DNA from 2 places in the Dellaglioa sp. L3N genome. Region 1 is predicted to be linked to the other one. Evidence: predicted binding sites of a transcription regulator. Region 1 holds the regulator's gene; the other holds the start of a gene.

The links. The regulator CtsR, encoded in region 1, represses protease genes until heat stress. The targets are predictions, from matches to a motif close to TTGGTCAAAAAAGGTCAAANA.
Region 2: ACVPPR_RS06575 (ATP-dependent Clp protease ATP-binding subunit) is a predicted target of CtsR. The motif match lies at 1,770-1,790, and genes of this name have one in related genera.

The regions. Positions count from the first base shown of each region.
Region 1 covers NZ_CM142928.1:1,585,769-1,592,388, reverse strand. Annotated here, with positions in the region: rRNA gene ACVPPR_RS08265 (23S ribosomal RNA) at 1-2,624, shown strand, start outside; rRNA gene rrf (5S ribosomal RNA) at 2,710-2,825, shown strand; tRNA gene ACVPPR_RS08255 (tRNA-Val) at 2,840-2,912, shown strand; tRNA gene ACVPPR_RS08250 (tRNA-Lys) at 2,916-2,988, shown strand; tRNA gene ACVPPR_RS08245 (tRNA-Leu) at 3,008-3,089, shown strand; tRNA gene ACVPPR_RS08240 (tRNA-Thr) at 3,104-3,179, shown strand; tRNA gene ACVPPR_RS08235 (tRNA-Gly) at 3,195-3,266, shown strand; tRNA gene ACVPPR_RS08230 (tRNA-Leu) at 3,278-3,366, shown strand; tRNA gene ACVPPR_RS08225 (tRNA-Arg) at 3,381-3,454, shown strand; tRNA gene ACVPPR_RS08220 (tRNA-Pro) at 3,461-3,534, shown strand; gene ACVPPR_RS08215 (CtsR family transcriptional regulator) at 3,669-4,136, shown strand; gene ACVPPR_RS08210 (ATP-dependent Clp protease ATP-binding subunit) at 4,151-6,620, shown strand, end outside.
Region 2 covers NZ_CM142928.1:1,304,115-1,310,734, reverse strand. Annotated here, with positions in the region: gene ACVPPR_RS06575 (ATP-dependent Clp protease ATP-binding subunit) at 1-1,711, opposite strand, end outside; gene ACVPPR_RS06570 (hypothetical protein) at 1,915-2,103, shown strand; gene ACVPPR_RS06565 (phosphocarrier protein HPr) at 2,266-2,532, shown strand; gene ptsP (phosphoenolpyruvate--protein phosphotransferase) at 2,532-4,253, shown strand; gene ACVPPR_RS06555 (glycosyltransferase family 4 protein) at 4,404-5,582, shown strand; gene ACVPPR_RS06550 (glycosyltransferase family 4 protein) at 5,613-6,620, shown strand, end outside.

The sequences.
Region 1 (6,620 bases):
GTTGTAGGACTGCTCATTTGAGTTACCAAAGATTTTTATAGCAGAAGAGTCTGGGAAGACTCGCCGTAGAGGGTGATAGCCCCGTACGCTAAATGAAAATCTCTCAGAGCAGTATCCTGAGTACGGCGGAACACGAGAAATTCCGTCGGAATCCGGGAGGACCATCTCCCAAGGCTAAATACTCCCTAGTGACCGATAGTGAACCAGTACCGTGAGGGAAAGGTGAAAAGCACCCCGGAAGGGGAGTGAAATAGTTCCTGAAACCATGTGCCTACAAATAGTTAGAGCCCGTTAATGGGTGATAGCGTGCCTTTTGTAGAATGAACCGGCGAGTTACGTTTGCTTGCGAGGTTAAGTTGATAAGACGGAGCCGTAGCGAAAGCGAGTCTGAATAGGGCGCCATAGTAAGTAGACGTAGACCCGAAACCAAGTGACCTACCCATGTCCAGGTTGAAGGTGCGGTAAAACGCACTGGAGGACCGAACTCATGTATGTTGAAAAATGCTGAGATGAGGTGTGGGTAGCGGAGAAATTCCAAACGAACTTGGAGATAGCTGGTTCTCTCCGAAATAGCTTTAGGGCTAGCCTCGGAATTAAGAATCATGGAGGTAGAGCCACTGTTTGGACTAGGGGCCCATCTAGGGTTACTGAATTCAGATAAACTCCGAATGCCATTGATTTATATCCGGGAGTCAGACTGCGAGTGATAAGATCCGTAGTCGAAAGGGAAACAGCCCAGACCACCAATTAAGGTCCCAAAATACATGTTAAGTGGAAAAGGATGTGGAATTGCATAGACAACTAGGATGTTGGCTCAGAAGCAGCCACCATTTAAAGAGTGCGTAATAGCTCACTAGTCGAGTGATTCTGCGCCGAAAATGTACCGGGGCTAAACATGTTACCGAAATTGTGGATGGAACCCATTAGGGTTCCGTGGTAGGAGAGCGTTCTAAGGGCAACGAAGCTAGACCGTAAGGACTAGTGGAGCGCTTAGAAGTGAGAATGCCGGTATGAGTAGCGAAAGACAGGTGAGAATCCTGTCCACCGAATGACTAAGGTTTCCTGGGGAAGGCTCGTCCTCCCAGGGTTAGTCGGGACCTAAGTCGAGGCCGAGAGGCGTAGACGATGGATAACAGGTTGAGATTCCTGTACTAGTTATATTTGTTTGAACGATGGAGGGACGCAGCAGGCTAAGAAAGCGCACTGATGGATATGTGCGTCCAAGCAACAAGTTTGAAGTTGAGTTAAATGCTTAACTTTAAGGACAAGTTGTGATGGGGAGCGAAATTAAGTAGCGAAGTAACTGATGTCACACTGCCAAGAAAAGCTTCTAGTTAGAATATAACTACCCGTACCGCAAACCGACACAGGTAGTCGAGGAGAGTATCCTAAGGTGTGCGAGAGAACTCTCGTTAAGGAACTCGGCAAAATGACCCCGTAACTTCGGGAGAAGGGGTGCTGACCGAAAGGTCAGCCGCAGTGAATAGGCCCAAACGACTGTTTATCAAAAACACAGGTTTCTGCAAAATCGTAAGATGACGTATAGGGGCTGACGCCTGCCCGGTGCTGGAAGGTTAAGAGGATGAGTTAGCTTCGGCGAAGCCCAGAATTGAAGCCCCAGTAAACGGCGGCCGTAACTATAACGGTCCTAAGGTAGCGAAATTCCTTGTCGGGTAAGTTCCGACCCGCACGAAAGGCGTAACGATTTGGGCACTGTCTCAACGAGAGACTCGGTGAAATTATAATACCCGTGAAGATGCGGGTTACCCGCGACAGGACGGAAAGACCCCATGGAGCTTTACTGTAGCTTGATATTGAGTGTTTGTATAACTTGTACAGGATAGGTAGGAGCCGTAGAGACCGGAACGCTAGTTTCGGAGGAGGCATTGGTGGGATACTACCCTCGTTGTATGAACACTCTAACCCTCGCCACTAATCGTGGTGGGAGACAGTGTCAGGTGGGCAGTTTGACTGGGGCGGTCGCCTCCTAAAAGGTAACGGAGGCGCCCAAAGGTTCCCTCAGAATGGTTGGAAATCATTCGCAGAGTGTAAAGGCACAAGGGAGCTTGACTGCGAGACTTACAGGTCGAGCAGGGACGAAAGTCGGGCTTAGTGATCCGGTGGTTCCGTATGGAAGGGCCATCGCTCAACGGATAAAAGCTACCCTGGGGATAACAGGCTTATCTCCCCCAAGAGTCCACATCGACGGGGAGGTTTGGCACCTCGATGTCGGCTCATCGCATCCTGGGGCTGTAGTCGGTCCCAAGGGTTGGGCTGTTCGCCCATTAAAGCGGTACGCGAGCTGGGTTCAGAACGTCGTGAGACAGTTCGGTCCCTATCCGTCGCGGGCGTAGGAAATTTGAGAGGAGCTGTCCTTAGTACGAGAGGACCGGGATGGACATACCTCTGGTGTACCAGTTGTTCTGCCAAGGGCATCGCTGGGTAGCTATGTATGGATGAGATAAACGCTGAAAGCATCTAAGTGTGAAGCTCACCTCGAGATTAGATTTCCCATTCCTTTATGGAAGTAAGACCCCTGAAAGATTATCAGGTAGATAGGTTGGAAGTGGAAGTACAGTGATGTATGGAGCGGACCAATACTAATCGGTCGAGGACTTAACCACAAAGTGATGTGTATCGGTGTACGGCTTAAAAATCAATGATAAATATTAGCTAGTTTTGAGAGAATAAGTTTTCTCAAAAAAAGAGTGTGGTGGCGATAGCAAGAAGGATACACCTGTTCCCATGTCGAACACAGAAGTTAAGCTTCTTAGCGCCAAGAGTAGTTGGGGGTCGCCCCCTGCGAGGGTAGGACGTTGCCATGCTTTTTTTATTATTTGGAGGTTTAGCTCAGTTGGGAGAGCGTCTGCCTTACAAGCAGAGGGTCACAGGTTCAAGCCCTGTAACCTCCATTTGAGCCGTTAGCTCAGTTGGTAGAGCATCTGACTTTTAATCAGAGGGTCGACAGTTCGAGCCTGTCACGGCTCATTTTCAATTCCACATTTTTGCGGGTGTGGCGGAATTGGCAGACGCACTAGATTTAGGATCTAGCGTCGTAAGACGTGGGGGTTCAAGTCCCTTCACCCGCATCATTTTCAATTATGCCGACTTAGCTCAGTTGGTAGAGCACCTGATTTGTAATCAGGGGGTCGGGCGTTCGAATCGTCTAGTCGGCACCATTTTTTAATTTTTTTGCGGAAGTAGCTCAGTGGTAGAGCATCACCTTGCCAAGGTGGGGGTCGCGGGTTCGAATCCCGTCTTCCGCTTTTCAATAAATGCCGGGGTGGCGGAACTGGCAGACGCACAGGACTTAAAATCCTGCGGTGAGTGATCACCGTACCGGTTCGATTCCGGTCCTCGGCACCATTTATTGTTTTAATGCACCCATAGCGCAACTGGATAGAGTGTCTGACTACGAATCAGAAGGTTGTAGGTTCGACTCCTACTGGGTGCATATTTTCGGGAAATGGCTCAGCTTGGTAGAGCACCTGGTTTGGGACCAGGGGGTCGCAGGTTCGAATCCTGTTTTCCCGACTAATTTAAAAAAGGAATTTAAACGTAATGTTTAAATTCCTTTTTTTGTTGACCCAAGGCAAATGACTTTCATTTTTGATTTATATTTCGTATAATTAAAGTCAACATTAGTCAAACTATTTGAGGTGATGAATATGCGGGGTCAGAACATTTCTGATGTGATTGAAAAGTATTTTAAAAAAATCCTTTCGGAAGAAAAAGAAATAGTTATTAAGCGTTCCGAAGTGGCTGAATTATTTAATTGTGTGCCATCACAAATAAATTATGTTATAAATACTCGATTTACTATTCAAAATGGGTATGTGGTTGAAAGTAAACGTGGTGGCGGTGGATATATTCGGATAGAAAAAGTAAATCTTTTTGCAGATCAAGAATTTATTCAAACACTAGAAAATTTAATTGGCACGAATGTATCTCAGCAAGAAGGATATGATATTATCCAAAGTTTATATGATGAAAAAACGCTAACAAAAAAGGAATCTAATTTAATCTTGGCTACAATAAAAAAAGATGTTTTTCTTGGAATAGATACAAAATTGGAAAATATGATGCGGGCTAAGATGCTAATTAATTTAATTAATCGCTTACGATATGAAGAGTAGAAAGAGGTAATAATATGGACAATTTATTTACTCCGAGTGCAAAAGAAGTTCTTATTCGAGCACAGGAATCGGCTAAGCACTATCGTCAGCAGGCGGTTGGTACTGAACATTTACTTTTAGCTTTATCTGAAGTACAAAATGGTGTTGCAGATAAAGTGTTGAAACAATTCAATATTGATCCAGAAGATATAATGGAAGAAATTGAAAGATTTACTGGCTATGGATCATTGAGATTAACAAAAAATGATACCTATTTACCCTATTCACCAAAGGCAAAAATGATTTTATCAATTGCTAACGATGAAGCAAAAAATTTAAATGCAAATAAGGTGGGGACGGAACATCTTTTATTGGCATTAACAAGTAATAATGAAATATTATCTTCAAGAATAATGAGTAGTTTGAGTGCTGATATTAAACAAGTACGCAAGCTTATCTTCCGTCAGCTTGGTGTTAGTGAAGTTCAAATAAGGCAAAAAAATCGTGGAAATAAAGAAAATGTCGTACAAGGAACGCCTACTTTAGATGAATTAGCACGTGATTTAACGAAAATGGCGCGTGATAAGCAAATTGATCCTGTGATTGGTCGAGATTCTGAAGTTAAAAGATTGACTCAGGTATTAAGTCGTCGAACTAAAAATAATCCAGTGTTGATTGGTGAACCAGGTGTTGGTAAAACAGCGATTGCTGAGGGGTTTGCCCAACGATTAATTGACGGAAATGTTCCTGAAGATATGGTTGGTAAACGATTAATGATGCTTGATATGGGATCTTTAGTTGCTGGGACAAAATATCGTGGTGAATTTGAAGATCGTTTGAAGAAGATATTAAAAGAAATTTACACAACTAAAGATGTTATTTTATTCATTGATGAACTACATACACTAATTGGTGCTGGTGGTGCTGAAGGTGCGATAGATGCATCTAATATTTTGAAACCAGCATTAGCTCGTGGTGAAGTTCAAGTAATCGGTGCAACTACATTAGATGAATATCAAAAATATATTGAATCTGATGCTGCTTTGGAACGTCGATTTGCGACGATAACAATCAAAGAACCAACTGAAGAGCAAACTGTTGCTATTTTAAAAGGACTTCGACCTAAGTATGAGGCCCATCATCATGTGCAAATTACTGATGGCGCGATTGAAGCAGCTGTTGAACTAGGGAATAGATATATTACAGATCGTTTCCTACCTGATAAAGCAATTGATTTAATGGATGAAGCAGCAGCACAAGTTCGGATTGAACGTCCAAATACGAAGTCAAAATTAAGTAAAAAGCAAGATCAACTTGATGAGTTACGTCATCAAAAAGATGAAGCTGTAAGTCAACAAGATTTTGAATTAGCAGCGGGTATTCGTACAAAAGAAATGCGTGTTAAAAAACAAGTTGAAGACTTGGAAGCTGAAAAAGCTGCTGCTGTTGAATCTAAGACAGAACATTATGATTTAAAAGTAACGAGTGAAGAGGTGGCAAACATTGTTTCTGATTGGACAGGTGTTCCACTTCAACAATTGAATAAGAGCGAAAGTGAACGCTTGATGCATCTTGAAGATGTCTTGCACGAACGTGTCATTGGACAAAATGAAGCTGTTAGTTCAATTTCAAAGGCTATTCGTCGTGCTAGAAGTGGCTTGAAGAATCCAGCCAGACCAATTGGCTCGTTTATGTTCCTTGGACCAACTGGTGTTGGTAAAACTGAATTGGCTAAGGCACTCGCTGAAGCAATGTTTGGTTCTGAAGAGGCAATGATTCGAGTAGATATGTCGGAATACATGGAAAAATACAGTACAAGTCGTTTGATTGGTTCACCACCAGGTTATGTTGGTTATGATGAAGGCGGACAATTAACTGAAAAAGTTCGTCAAACACCTTATTCTGTTGTCCTTTTGGATGAAGTTGAAAAAGCACATCCTGATGTTTTTAATATTTTACTTCAAGTTTTAGATGATGGGTATTTGACGGATTCTAAAGGACGCCGTATTGATTTCAGGAATACAATCATTATTATGACATCTAACTTAGGTGCAACTGCTATTCGCGATGAAAAATTTGTTGGCTTTGGTGTTAAAACTGAGCAAGACGAATATAAAGCAATGTCTGGGAAAATTCGAGCGGCTTTGAAAAAATCATTCCGTCCTGAATTTTTGAACCGAATTGATGAATCAATTATATTCCATTCATTAACTAAAGATGAATTGCATGAAATTGTGAAATTAATGACTAAAGAAGTTCTTGATCGTTTGAAAGATCAGGGAATTAAGGTTAAAATTTCATCTGCAGCTATTGATGTTATTGCTAAAGCTGGTTTTGATCCAGAGTATGGTGCTCGACCAATTCGTCGTGCGCTACAAACGGAAGTTGAGGATCGATTAAGTGAAGCACTTCTTTCTGGTCAAATAAAAGATAATGATAATGTCACGATTGGTGCAACAAAAGGTGTTATTAAAGTGACAATTAAAGAACCAAAAGTTAAAGCAG
Region 2 (6,620 bases), 280 kb from region 1:
AACGACCGTCTTCAAGAATTTGTAAGAACATGTGCATAACATCAGGATGTGCTTTTTCAACTTCATCTAACAAGATTAAGCTGTATGGATTACGACGAACTTGTTCAGTTAATTGACCAGCTTCTTCGTAACCAACGTAACCAGGAGGTGAACCAATCAATTTAGAAACGGAATGTTTCTCCATATATTCACTCATATCAAAACGAATCATTGATTCTTTTGTACCAAATAATTCTTTAGATAGTTGTTTTGCAAGTTCCGTTTTACCAATCCCAGTAGGGCCAACAAACAGGAAGGAACCAATTGGGCGTCCAGATTTATTGAAACCAATCCGGTTACGACGAATGGCACGAGCTACTTTGTCGATGGCAGCGTCTTGACCAATGACGCTAGCTTGAAGGGAAGTGGCTAAATTTTTCAATTGTTGCTGTTCCTTTTCCTTCAATTCACCAACAGGGATATTTGTTTTTTCTTCAATAATTTGTTCCATTTCTTTTTCAGTCACAATTGGTAATTCATCAGAATCAGTGTTGCTATCTTGTAATTCTTTGAATTTAGCGACTTGATCACGGTAGTAAGCTGCTTTTTCATAATCTTCGTCACTCAATGCAGCTTGTTTTTGTGTTTCAGCATTCTTAATTTTTTCTTCAACCAATTTTGGATCAATTGCTTTAATGGTCAAATTCATTTTTGAACCTGATTCATCTAGTAAATCAATCGCCTTATCTGGTAAGAAACGATCTTGAATGTAACGGTCTGACAATGATGCGGCTGCTTCAATTGCTTCGTCACTGTAATGAACATGATGGTAGGCTTCATATTTCTTTTGAATCCCTTTTAAGATAACAATTGTTTCTGCAACACTAGGTTCATCAACTTGAATAGGTTGTAAACGACGTGCAAGAGCAGCATCTTTTTCAATTTGACGATATTCATTTAAAGTGGTTGCACCCACAAGTTGTAATTCACCTCGAGCAAGGGCTGGTTTTAAGACGTTACCAGCATCCATACCGCCTTCAGCATTACCGGCGCCAACGATTTCATGAATTTCATCAATAAAGAGGATGATACTTTTATCTTCTTTTAATTCTTTCATCAATTGTTGCATGCGTTCTTCAAATTGGCCACGAATACCGGTGCCTTGAACTAATGAAACAACATCTAAACGAATGACTTGTTTATTTAGTAGTTTTTGAGGAACGGCAGCGTCAACAATTTTTTGAGCTAAACCTTCAACGACGGCTGTTTTACCGACACCAGCTTCTCCAATTAAAACAGGGTTATTTTTGGTACGTCGGTTTAAAATTTCAATAATTTGATCAATTTCTTGGTCACGGCCAACGACAGGGTCAATGTTTCCTGCTCGAGCTTCATCCGTTAAGTTAAGACCAAATTGGCCAAGAACGGTATCTTTACCATTATTTTTATTACCGCCGCCATTTCTACCAGCTTGGGTAGGTGGTGTTTGGTCTCTTCTTTGTGAACTGTTATTTTGGTTATTTGGTGCAATTGCGTTGAACAATTCATCAAGGTTACCAAAGCTAAATGGATCTTGTTGGTTGTTGCGGATTTGACCATTGCTTAAACGGTCTTGTTCGTCTTTAAGCAATTGGTAACAATTTTGACATAAATTGTATTCTTGGTGTTGTCCATTTAAATTAGTTGATAAATGGATTGTTGCTTGATTGATTTGACAATTTTGACAGATCATATGTGTCACAACCTTTCGTATTTAATTCGTTATCGTTTATTTTATTTAAGATCAAAGTGGATTGACCATCTCTGACCTTCGATGATTATTATACAAAACTTAAAAAATTTCTGCAAGTAACTTGCCCTCACTTTTTTACATTTTATGAAGGCTAATCTATAATGAAATAGTATAGTAGATTTCAGTGAAAAGGGGTTTGAAAAATGAGTGAAGATTATAAAGCAAAGATTGATGCGTTGATTGCCGGCGAAATAGAGACCATCACCATTAATCCAGACGAATTTATGGCGTTTCAACTTGTTTGGCAAAAAGAAAAATTACGTAAGGCAATTGTTGGTAATGCACAAAGAGAAGGACAAATTATCTATAAATATGTTAGTTTAAAAAACTAAAAAAGTGGCTAAAGACTTGTATCATTTTTTAAAAAATGGTACTATTTATTTCTAGAGATTAATGTGTTTAACTTACTAATGAAAACGTGTTCTTTGCTTTTGTAAGTGGGTTGTACATTTTTCTAAAATAAAAAATATAGAACACCAAGGAGATATATAATCATGGAAAAGAAAGACTTTCACGTAATTGCAGAAACAGGTATCCACGCACGTCCAGCTACATTATTGGTACAAGCAGCAAGTAAATTCACTGCTGATGTTGCTTTGGTTTACGGAGAAAAATCAGTAAACTTAAAATCAATCATGGGTGTTATGTCATTAGGTGTTGGTCAAAACGCTGATGTTACAATCACTGCTGATGGTGCTGATGAAGCAGACGCAATCGCAGCTATTACAGAAACAATGACGAAAGAAGGACTTGCTGAATAATGTCGAAAATGTTAAAGGGGATTGCTGCTAGTGATGGTATTGCCATTGCTAAAGCATATATGTTAGTTCAACCCGATTTATCATTCTCGCAAGTAAGCATTGACAATCCAGAGTCAGAAATTAAACGTCTTGATGCTGCAGTTGCTGCATCAAGTGAAGATTTGAAAATAATCAAACAAAAAGCTGCAGAAAACCTCGGTGCTGAAGAAGCCGAGGTTTTTGAAGCTCATTTGACAATCCTTTCAGATCCTGAACTTATGGGTAACATTGGCGATAAAATCAAAAATGATAAGGTTAACGCTGAATCAGCATTGAAAGATGTAACAGATATGTTCATCTCAATGTTTGAAGGCATGACTGATAATGCTTATATGCAAGAACGTGCAGGCGATGTTCGTGATGTTACAAAACGTGTGATGAGCCATTTATTAGGCGTTTCGATTCCTAATCCTGCGCTTATTGACCAAGAAGTTGTGGTCGTTGCGCATGATTTAACACCATCGGATACTGCTCAATTAAATCGTAAATTTGTTAAGGGATTTATTACTGATGTTGGTGGACGTACGTCTCATTCTGCTATTATGTCTCGAACGCTTGAAATCCCTGCTGTTGTAGGTGCTGGTGATCCAACAACTGCAATTTCAGAAGGCGATATGGTGATTGTTGATGGTATCAACGGTGACGGAATTATCAATCCTTCTGCTGAAGAAATTTCAACATACGAAGCAAAGGCAAAAGCTTTTTCTGATCAAAAAGCTGAATGGAAAGAATTAAAAGACGCTAAAACAATTACGGCTGATGGCGTGCATTTTGATTTAGCTGCTAACATTGGTACACCTAAGGATGTTGCTGGTGCACAAGATAATGGTGCTGAAGCAGTTGGATTATTCCGTTCAGAATTCTTATACATGGATGCTAGTGAATTTCCTACAGAAGACGAACAGTTTGAAGCTTATAAAACTGCAGTTGAAGGAATGGACGGCAAACAAGTTGTTGTAAGAACAATGGATATTGGTGGCGATAAGGAACTACCTTACTTACCATTACCAGAAGAAATGAATCCTTTCTTAGGATACCGTGCAATCCGTATTAGTTTGGATCGTCAAGATATCTTTAGAACACAACTTCGTGCTTTGCTTAGAGCTTCTCATTATGGACAATTAGCAATTATGTTCCCAATGATTGCAACTGTTAATGAGTTCAAAGCAGCTAAGGCAATTTATGTTGAAGAACGTACTAAGTTAATTGACGCTGGGGTACCAGTAGCAGATAAACTTGAAGTTGGTATGATGATGGAGATTCCTGCTGCTGTTATGAATGGTGATCATTTAGCTAAATATGCTGATTTCTTCAGTATTGGTACAAATGATTTAATTCAATATTCAATGGCTGCTGATCGAGGTAATGAACAAGTTTCATACCTTTACCAACCTTATAACCCATCAATTTTACGTTTAATTAAAATGGTAATTGATTCGGCTCATAAAGAAGGTAAGTGGGCAGGTATGTGTGGTGAAATGGCCGGAGATCAAATTGCTGTGCCTATTTTAGCTGGAATGGGTCTTGATGAATTCTCAATGAGTGCATCATCAATCCTTAAAACACGTAGCTTAATGAAAAAATTAGATACAACAAAAATGAAAGAATTAGCTGATAAAGCTGTTACTGATTGTGAAACTAATGAAGAAGTTATTGCATTAGTTGAATCTTACATGAAGTAATTAATTTTTTTGAAAAACTGATAATTATGATTATCAGTTTTTTTTTGCGTTCAATTGGGAACAAATGAGAAAAATGGACTTCTATTGCATAACGGACTAGAAACCAATATAATTAAACTTATTATATCAAAACAGACAGGAGACCTTATCGTGAATATTGGGATTTTTACAGATACATATTTTCCACAAGTGAGCGGTGTGGCGACTTCGATAAAGACATTAAGAAATGAACTCGAAAAAGAGGGTCATACAGTTTATATCTTTACAACGACTGATCCACGAGTTGATAAAACAGTTTATGAACGTAATATATTTAGGTTTTCTAGCATCCCATTTATTTCTTTTACGGACAGACGAATCGCTGTTAGAGGCTTATTTCAGGCGTACCAAGTGGCTAAAGAACTAAACTTAGATGTTGTCCATACACAAACTGAATTTTCTATGGGCTGGATTGGTAAGTTTGTTGCGAGAAACTTAAAGGTTCCTTGTTTACATACGTACCATACGATGTATGAAGATTATTTACATTACATTGCAAATGGTAAACTATTGAAGCCTTATCATGTTAAACAAATGACGAAGACATTTACCTTCCATATGAGTGGAATTATTGCGCCAAGTGCTCGTGTTCAGAACTTGCTACAAGAATATGGTGTGAAATCAGAAATGCGCGTTATTCCGACGGGTGTGGATATTTCTCAATTTGAACAGGTGGAAACAGAAGATTATCGTGCTAAATTAGATATTGCCGAAGATCGTCCAGTGATGCTTGCGTTAAGTCGATTAGCATTTGAAAAGAATACAAAAGAAATTATTGACGGGATGCCAGCAATTATTGAGAAGATTCCAAATGTTTTATTATTGATTGTTGGGGATGGACCCGCCCGAGAAACACTTGAAGCACAAGTGGTTACTTTAAATTTACAAGAGAATATTCGATTTACTGGCGAAGTAGATAATGATGAAGTATGCCATTTTTATCAGTTAGCAGATTTATTTGTATCTGCTTCTGTGACGGAATCACAAGGCTTAACATTTATTGAAGCTTTAGCGGCTGGGACACCAGTGTTGGCTAAAACGGGTGAATATACCGATGAATTAATGGATCAACCAGAAATCGGTAAAACATTTGCTTCTGAAGCTGAAATGGTTACGGATATCATCTATTATTTCAATAAACGTAATGAAAAAATTAATCCAGAGCCTAGATTGGATAAGTTAAAAGAAATTTCGGCTGCAACCTTTGGGTCTAAAGTCGCTGCATTTTATCAAGATGCTCAGATTCAATATGTTGAAATGGAAGAAGATGACGAGATTAGTCATCTATAAAATGAATCTATTTTTAAAGGAGTTTCAATTATGCTATTAATTAATATGTTTTCTGCGGCCAATTCCGTCAAAGGGCAAGGGGTCGGTAGTGCGTATACTGAAATGATGAGGTTACTTAAAGATCGGTTTCCAACTGAATTTAAAATCAGTGTGAATAAATATAGTCGTTCTGATATTAGTCATTATCATACGATTAATTTTCCTTACTACCTTTCAACTTTTATGCCAGGTCGTGGTAAAAAGATTGGTTATGTGCATTTTTTACCAGAAACACTTGAGGGTAGCGTCAAAATTCCGCAACCGTTCAGAGCAATCTTTTATTGGTACGTGATTGCTTTTTATAAGAGAATGGATCATATTGTTGTGGTTAATCCAAGTTTTATTCCAAAGCTTGAGGCGTTTAAGATTCCAAAGGAACAAGTCACGTATATTCCTAATTTTGTTTCTAAAAAAGTTTTTTATGAAAAAACGGTTGAAGAAAAACAAGCATTCAGAGATCAATTAGGTATTTCTGCAGATAAATTTATTGTCTTTGGTGATGGTCAAGTTCAAGAAAGAAAAGGTGTGCCCGATTTTATTACGTTAGCAAAGCAAAATCCTGACATCCAATTTATTTGGGCTGGTGGTTTTTCATTTGGTAAGTTAACGGATGGTTATGCTGAATTAAAAAAAGTCGTTGATAATCCACCTAGTAATTTAATTTTTACTGGGATTATCGATCGTGAAGCGCTAGTGAATTATTACAATATTGCTAATCTTTTCTTACTGCCTTCTTTCAACGAGTTGTTTCCAATGTCAGTATTAGAAGCATTTAGTTGTGGGACACCTGTATTATTGCGCGACCTAGATCTTTATAAAGCGGTTATTGATGGTTATTATGATGCTGCAACGGATGTAGATGATATGCAAATTAAATTGAGAAAATTAAAAGAAGATTCTAACGCTTTATCAGCCTTACACGATAAAGCAGATCAGGCGTCAGCATACTATTCTGAAGATAGACTGGCTGAGATTTGGCATCAATTTTATTTGGACCAG